2 regions of the Allobrachymonas denitrificans genome follow, and region 2 is predicted to be linked to the other one. Evidence: predicted binding sites of a transcription regulator. Region 2 holds the regulator's gene; the other holds the start of a gene.
What was found. Region 2 encodes HrcA, which represses chaperone genes, less so after heat shock. Its sites were predicted from a motif close to TTAGCACTCNNNNNNNNNGAGTGCTAA; they were not measured.
Positions count from the first base shown of each region.

Region 1: the regulator HrcA is predicted to act here: its motif matches at 2,556-2,582, upstream of rpoH (RNA polymerase sigma factor RpoH).

Region 1 is NZ_CAJQUA010000001.1:1,818,930-1,823,138, reverse strand. Features, by position in the region: gene KKQ75_RS08460 (SCO family protein) at 1-465, shown strand, start outside; gene KKQ75_RS08455 (ZIP family metal transporter) at 544-1,281, opposite strand; gene rpoH (RNA polymerase sigma factor RpoH) at 1,532-2,488, opposite strand; gene ftsY (signal recognition particle-docking protein FtsY) at 2,741-3,892, opposite strand.
Region 2 is NZ_CAJQUA010000001.1:1,138,273-1,142,481, forward strand. Features, by position in the region: gene KKQ75_RS05305 (NAD(P)/FAD-dependent oxidoreductase) at 1-604, opposite strand, end outside; gene KKQ75_RS05310 (c-type cytochrome) at 601-891, opposite strand; tRNA gene KKQ75_RS05315 (tRNA-Arg) at 1,182-1,259, shown strand; tRNA gene KKQ75_RS05320 (tRNA-Arg) at 1,301-1,378, shown strand; gene hrcA (heat-inducible transcriptional repressor HrcA) at 1,430-2,443, opposite strand; gene KKQ75_RS05330 (NAD kinase) at 2,474-3,385, shown strand; gene recN (DNA repair protein RecN) at 3,388-4,209, shown strand, end outside.

The DNA of each region.
Region 1 (4,209 bases), 680 kb from region 2:
CTGGACATGAACGGCCAGCGCCGCAGCGTCGCCGACTTCCGCGGCAAGGTGATCGGCATGTTCTTCGGCTACACGCAGTGCCCGGATGTGTGCCCGACCACGCTGACCGAAATGGTGCAGGTCAAGCAGCTGCTCGGCGCCGATGCCGACCGTTTCCAGGTCATTTTCGTCACCGTCGATCCCGAGCGCGATACGCCGGCGCTGCTCAAGGAATACATGGCCAACTTCGGCCCGGATTTTCTGGCGCTGGTGCCCACGCCGGAAGAGCTGCGCAAGACCATTGCGCCCGGCTACCGCGTGTACTACAAGAAAGTGCCGGGCAGCAAGCCCGAGCACTACACCATGGACCACACCGCCGGCACGCTGCTGATCGACAAGCAGGGCCGCATGCGCCTGCACAGCAACTACGGCGCCAAACCGGAACTGGTGGCAGCGGATGTGAAAGCGCTGCTGGCCGAGTCTTAAACGCCCACTGGCGACGGGAGGCCTCCGCGCGCACGCTGGCCGAACGCCAGCCGCCGTTGCGCCCTCTTGAGGCGGGGTTCAGCCTTGCCCGAACAACTGGATGGCCCAGAACACCAGGAAGCCTGCAAACAGCACCAGCGTGAAGAACGGTTTTTCTTCCACCTCGTGCGCCTCCATCAGCAGCTCTTCCGTCACCAGGTAGAGCAGGGCGGCCGCACTGAAGGCCAGCACTGTGCCGATGGTGTCGTGCGAAGCCTGCGCCAGCAGCAGGCTGCCCGCCAGGGCGCAGCACAGCACCGTCAGCCCCAGCGCGCCGGACACGGCAATGATCTTCCAGCCGCGGATGCTGTCGGAGGCCAGCGCCAGGCCGAGGAACAGCAGTTCCACCGACAGACCGAGCGCCAGGATCATGCCGGTTTCGCCGCCCGCGGCAAAGCCGGCGCCAATGATGAAGCCGTCCACCGCCACGTCGATGAAGGTGGCCAGCAGCAGGCCGGTGGCCATGCCGGCAGCGGCCTGGCCGCTGGCAATCGCGCGCTGCTCTTCGGCATGTTCCAGCTTCATGGTCCAGAGCTTGAGTCCGTACATGAACATGCTGCCGGCTGCAAAGGCCGCCAATACGTGCCAGGGGGCCGGATGCTCGCGTGCGATTTCCGGCAGCAGCTCGACGGCCAGCGCTGCCAGCACCACGCCTGCCGCAAAGTGCTGGATCATGCTGCGCGTCTGGTGGCTCGGGGCCCAGACCGCCGCGAGAACCCCGCCAGCCAGCGCCACCAGCGCAGGAATGGCCATCAGCATCAGGGCATGGGAGTTCATGGGGGATTTCACTTTCCGGGGGGGCGAACAGTTCATTGTAGAACTGCGGTTTTTCGGACAAGCGAAGCGCTGACGGAAAATCTTCGGGCAACCGCACAATGGTGCGCAGGACATTCCCCCGCCGGCACACCAGTGGCGCAGAGTGACGTTCCGGGCCGGATTCCGCAATCGCTGTGGCCGCGTATCCTGCAGCACCCATGAAAAAGGCCGCTCATCCGAGCGGCCCCACAGGCTGTCAGGCGCCTAGGGCTCAGGCATACTCCACCAGCGCCGTCTTCATCTTCTTCATGGCCGCCGACTCGATCTGGCGGATGCGCTCGGCGCTCACGCCGTACTCGGCGGCCAGTTCGTGCAGCGTCATGCCGCCGGAGCCGTCGTCGTTCACGGCCAGCCAGCGCTGTTCCACGATGCGGCGGCTGCGCGGGTCGAGCGTGTCGAGCGCGGCGGCGATGCCGTCGGTGGCCATCACGTCGCGTTGCTGGGCTTCCAGCATGGCGGTGGGCTCGTGGCTGGCATCGCTCAGGTAGGCGATCGGGCCGAAGGCCTGCTCGCCGTCATCGCTGGGAGCCGGATCGAGCAGCACATCGCCGCCGCTCATGCGCGTTTCCATCTCCATCACTTCCTCGCGCTTGACGTTGAGGTCTTTCGCGATGATGTCGATTTCCTGCTCGGTGAGCGTGTCGCGGTGCATGGCCGCATCGTCCAGGCCGGCGATGGCCTTGAAGCCCTGCTTCTTGCTGCGCAGGTTGAAGAACAGCTTGCGCTGCGCCTTGGTCGTGGCGACCTTGACCATGCGCCAGTTCTTCAGGATGTACTCGTGGATCTCGGCCTTGATCCAGTGCATGGCGTAGCTCACCAGGCGCACGCCCTGATCCGGATCGAAGCGCTTGACGGCTTTCATCAGGCCGATGTTGCCTTCCTGGATCAGGTCGCCGTGCGGCAGGCCATAGCCCAGGTACTGGCGCGACACGGCCACCACCAGACGCAGGTGCGACATGATGAGGCGACCGGCGGCGTCCAGGTCGTTGTGGTCTTTCAGTTTCTTGGCGTAGTCATGCTCCTGCTCGGGCGTGAGCATGGGCATGCGGTTGACCGCGCTGATGTACGCGTCAAGATTGCCCAGTGCGGGCAAGGTGGCCACTGCCGACCAGTTGGGGGCAATGGCAATGTCTTGGGTCTTGGTGGAGGCAACAGCCCTATCAGCCATGTGTCTTCACTCCTTTCAGGGTATTGGATACATCTCTTGCCGAGATGTTCCTCATTGGCGAAAGATATTAGCACTCCTGAAAGTCGAGTGCTAAATCTGCCGGGAAAACCTGTAACAAATCAGGGGCTGTCGCAGAATTGCGAGAGCCATCGGGGCAAATGCTTCTACGCCTTGTTGCACATTCTGATGCCTGGGCCCTCCACGCGGCGTAGGACACTGCCCCGGATGCGCGACAGCTCCGGGAAATGCCGCTCAACCCAGCAGCGCCTGCGCAAATTCGCGCGCATTGAAGGTTTCCAGGTCTTCCAGTTTTTCGCCCACACCGACGAAATACACCGGAACCGGTTTCTCGCGCGCAATCGCGCACAGCACGCCGCCCTTGGCGGTGCCGTCGAGCTTGGTCACGATCAGGCCGGTCAGTTCCAGTGCGTCGTCGAACGCCTTGACCTGTGCCAGCGCGTTCTGGCCGGTGTTGCCGTCGATCACCAGCAGCACCTCGTGCGGTGCGGTGACGTAGGCCTTGGTGATGGTGCGGCGGATCTTCTTGAGCTCGTCCATCAGGTGCAGCTGGGTGGGCAGGCGGCCGGCAGTATCGACCAGCACCACGTTCTTGCCGCGCGCGCGGCCAGCGGCGACGGCATCGAAGCTCAGGGCCGCCGGGTCCCCACCGGCGTTGCTGACGATCTCGACCGTGTTGCGGTCGGCCCAGATGGCGAGCTGCTCGCGGGCAGCGGCACGGAAGGTGTCGGCAGCAGCCAGCAGCACGCTTTGCCGGTGGTCGCTCAGGTGCTTGGTGAGTTTGCCGATGGAGGTGGTCTTGCCGGCGCCGTTGACGCCAGCCACCATGATCACGGTGGGCGTGTGCTCGCCGATCACCAGTTGCTTTTCCAGCGGCTGCAGCAGTTCGGCAATGGCATCGGTCAGCAGGGTGCGCACCTGCGCCGGATCGGTGGCCTTGGCGGCCTTGACGCGGCGCTTGAGGTCTTCCAGCAGGTATTCGGTGGCCTGCACGCCGGCATCGGCCATGAGCAGGGCGGCCTCGAGGTCTTCGTAGAGTTCCTCGTCGATTCGGGTGCCGGTAAAGACGGTGGTGATGCTGCTGCCGGTGCGGCGCAGACCGGTCTTGAGGCGGTTGAACCAGCCGGCGCGGGTGGCGGTGTCAGCTGCAGCCGCTTCGTCGTCGGCGACCGGCTCGTCTGCGGATGCCGATGCCGATGCCGATGCCGCGGCGGGCGTTTGCGCCTCGGGAGTGGCGGCAGGTGCCTGTTCGGCGTGGCGCGGCGCCGGCGACTTGCTGCTGGCTGGCACATCGTCGGCTTCTTCCGGTGTAGCCGCGAGGGCGGCTTCGGTCAGGGCGGCTTCGTCGATGGGCGTGGGCTCCAGCGCGGCGAAACTGCTGTCCATGGCATCGTGCTGCAGCGCCTGGATCAGGGCCTGCTCGGCCAGCGGTAGTTCGCCGGAGGCGGCCGGGGCGTCGGCACTGGCCGGGCTTGCTTCGTCGCCCCCGAAACTGCGGCGCAGGCGGTTGAGCCAGCCACCGGAGGCGGGGACCTGTTCGGTTGCCGGAGCTTCGGGCGCAGCCTGCACGCCCGTCTCCGCAGTCGTCTCCGGCGCTGCCTCGGCAACGGGGGTTTCGACAGGGGATTCGGGGGCGGCAGGTTTTTTCTTGAAGAAGCTGAACATGGCAGAGTGGAGTGGGCGCAAGGCGGGCAACTCCCTCA
Region 2 (4,209 bases):
GCTCATACGGGCCGGGCGGGCAGCGGAACGGATTCTCCGGAATCGTCATGATGAAGGTGCCACCATCCTTCATGGCCTGCAATTGGCGCTTGAGCAACTGCGTCTGCGCACCGGCCTTCCAGGCGTGTGGCGCATGCTCGGCGGCTGCCTGGTCATAGCCCTGCAGCTTGTTCCATTGCATGTCCACGCCGGGGGACAGCACCAGCTTGTCCCAGCGCAGGCTACTGCCGTTGGACAACTTCACCGTCCTGCCCCTGGCATCAAGCTGCTCTGCGCTCGCGTGCACCACCTCGATGCCCTGCTTGCGCAAGCCATCAAAGCCATGGCCGAGACTGTCCCACTCGCGCAATCCCGCCAGGTACAGATTGGAAAACGGGCAGGTGTAAAAGCGCTGCGCCGGCTCGACCAGAGTGATCTGCACATCCGGATGGTAGCGGCGCAGATAGCGCGCTGCCGTTGCCCCGCCAAAGCCTCCTCCGACCACCACCACGTGGGCAGATGCCTGGCGCGCCTGCACCAGCGCAGGAGCGCCCAGCAGCATGCCACCGGCCGCCATGCCGCCCAGAACCTGGCGGCGGGAGATGCTGTTGTCATGTGGTTTCATCGGGGCACCTCCGAAAAATATCCGGCGAGATCTCTCAACTCGTCCTCGCTGTAGCCTTTCATCAGGCGCGTCATCACCGTGGCACGCGGATCAATGCCGGCCTTGAAATCCTGCAAACGCTGCAACAGCCTGTCTTTCGGCTGACCGGCGATGGAGGGGATGATTCCGGGCGAACGGCCATCCGTGCCATGACAGTTGGCACAGGTGGCTGCCGCAACCGCCATGGACGACAAATGCGGCTGTTGCTGCGCCATCACCACAGCAGCCGGCGCCAGGCCCAGCAGCAAGGTCGCGATATGAACACTTGCGCTTCCGTAGCGCGCAAGCTTGAAAGGCGTTATTCCACGCCGGGGGGGAGATGAATGCAGATCCAACTGGACACCTCATGACTGATAACTGCGATGGCCGCCGGATCAAAGACGGCAGCCTGTCTGATGATTGCAAGCCGTATGCCCGCGTCGGGATCATAACTGTCTTGCCATGAGGAACCACGCCCTTCCAACTGTTCGTTCTATGCGTGGTTTTTTTAAAAAATCCTGGCTCCACCGCAAAAACTACGCTATACTTCGATGCTTCAGCGGCTGTAGCTCAGTTGGATTAGAGTACTTGGCTACGAACCAAGGGGTCGTGGGTTCGAATCCTGCCAGCCGCGCCAACATTGCAGAACGCCTATCCAGGCGTTTTGTTTTCCTTTCAGCGACTGTAGCTCAGTTGGATTAGAGTACTTGGCTACGAACCAAGGGGTCGTGGGTTCGAATCCTGCCAGTCGCGCCAGAAAGTTCAGAAACGCCTTGCAGCAATGCAAGGCGTTTTTGTTTTTTCCGCTCAGCGCTGGCTCAGCGCATTGCTCACCAGCCGTGAAGCGATGTCCACAATCTCCACCATGCGCTGATACGGCATGCGCACCGGCCCGATCACTCCCAGCGTGCCCACCACCGTGCCATCCACGCTGTAAGGCGCACTCACCACCGAGAGCTCCTCCACCGGCACCACCTGGCTCTCGCCGCCGATGTAGATATGCACGCCCGCCGCCTGGCTCGATTCGTCCAGCAGACGCATCAGTGTGGTCTTCTGCTCGAACAGGTCAAACGCGCGGCGCAACTGCGACATGTCGCTGGAAAAATCGCTCACAGACAGCAGGTTGCGCTCCCCTGCAATCACCACATCCTGCTCATGCTCCTGCATGGCCTCGGTGCTGGCCGCGATGGCGGCCTGCATCAGCGCGGCAATTTCACCACGCAGGGTTTCCACCTCGTCCTTCAGGCGCACGCTCACCTGCTCCAGTGCAAGCCCGCTGTAATGTGCGTTCAGATAATTGGCGGCTTCCACCAGCTGGCTCTGGTCGAAATCGGTTTCGGTAAACAGGACGCGATTCTGCACATCCCCTTCCGGCGAGACGATGATCACCAGCACCCGTTTTTCCGACAGGCGCAGGAATTCGATATGCCGAAAGACGGACCCGCGCCGCGGGCTCATCACCACGCCCACGAACTGCGACAGGCTCGACAGCATGTTGGCAGCATTGGCGATGACCTTCTGCGGCTGCTCGGGCGGCAGGGCGAGCGTGGGCATGGAAACGGACAGATGCGCCGGATCGGCCGTGAGCATGGTGTCCACAAACAGCCGGTAGCCGCGCGCCGTCGGGATGCGCCCTGCGGAGGTATGGGGGCTGGCGATCAGGCCCAGGTTTTCAAGGTCCGCCATCACGTTGCGGATGGTGGCCGGCGACAGTTCCAGCCCCGCGGTTTGCGAGAGCGTACGGGAACCCACGGGCTGGCCGTCCGCGATGTAGCGGTCGACCAGGGTCTTGAGCAGCAACTTGGCACGATCGTCGAGCATGGCGTCACATTTTAATGATCTAATGTAAGTATGAAGCCCCAATTTCACCACGTCGGACTGATTGGAAAATTCCTGCAAAGCAATAACCTGCAGCAGGCTTCTCATTCCGAAGGCACTCCCCCCGAAATCATGCTGGCCGTGGCCGAATGTCTGGAACGCAACGGCTGCCAGGTGGCCATGGAATTCCGCGCGGCCGAGATGACCGGCCTCAATGCCCGCTACCCCTCGCTGGAGATGGTCGAGATCGGCGAACAGTGCGATCTGGCCGTGGTGGTGGGCGGCGACGGTACCATGCTCGGCGCTGCGCGCACGCTGGCTCCTGCCAAGGTGCCGCTCATTGGCATCAACCAAGGACGCCTAGGCTTTATTACTGACATTCCCCTGGGCCGCATCTGTGAAACCCTGCCCCCCATGCTGCGCGGCGAATACATCGAAGACCACCGCAGCATGATGCTGGGCCAGGTCAAGCGTGGCGAAAGCACCGTGTTCGAGGCGATTGCCTTCAATGACGTGGTGATCAACCGCGGCAGCACGGCGGGCATGGTGGAACTGCGCATCGAGGTCGACGGGCATTTCGTGTCCAACCAGCGCGCCGACGGTCTGATCGTGTCCACCTCCACCGGCTCCACGGCCTATTCGCTGTCGGCCGGTGGTCCGCTGCTGCACCCGTCGGTGGCCGGATGGGTGCTGGTGCCGATTGCCCCGCACACCCTCTCCAACCGCCCCATTGTGCTCAGTGATTCGAGCGAAATCAGCATCGAGGTGGTCTCCGGCCGCAAGGCCAGCGCCAACTTCGACACGCAATCGCTTTCCTCGCTGCAATCCGGCGATCGCGTGGTGGTGCGCCGCTCGGATCACGAAGCTCTGTTCCTGCACCCGCGTGGCTGGAACTATTTCGACACCCTGCGCGAAAAGCTGCACTGGAACAGCGGGAGCAACTGACCATGGCGCTACGGCGTATTGCCCTGCAGGATTTCGTGATCGTGCAGGCTCTGGATCTGGACGTTCACAACGGCTTTACCGCGCTCACAGGCGAGACCGGCGCGGGCAAATCCATTCTGGTGGACGCCCTGCAACTGGTGATGGGCGCCCGTGCCGATGCCGGCTTCGTGCGCGAAGGCTGCAATCGCACCGACATCACTGCACATTTCGACATCACCCCTGCGCTGGCACCTCTGCTGGACGAATACGGCATCGAGGCGGATGCCGAAGAAGGCCTGCTGCTGCGCCGCGTGGTTGACAGCCAGGGCAAGAGCCGCGGCTGGATCAACGGCACGCCCGCCACCGCCACGCAGTTGCGTGCGCTGGGCACCCTGCTGGTGGACATCCACGGCCAGCACGCCTGGCAAAGCCTGATGCAGCCGGCAAGCACACGCGCCCTGCTCGACGGCTACGGCCGCATTGACACCACGGCCATCCGCACGCTCTGGCAGCAATGGCAAACTGCCCGCGAGCAGCTGGAGCAGGCCACCCAGGGCCAGGAACAGCGCCAGCAGGAACGCGAGCGCCTGCAGTGGCAGGTCGCCGAAGTCGACAAGCTCGGCCCCCAGGCCGATGAATGGCCCGAACTCAACAGCGAACACCAGCGCCTGGCCCATGCCCAGCAGTTGCTGGATGCCGCAGGCACCGCCCTGCAGGCACTGGAAGGTGAACAGCACGGTCTGCTCGACACCCTGCACACCGCCGTGCACGCACTGCAGGAGCAGGAGCATATCGAGCCGGCCTTTGCCGAATGGACTGCCCTGCTCGCCAGCAGCCAGACCCAG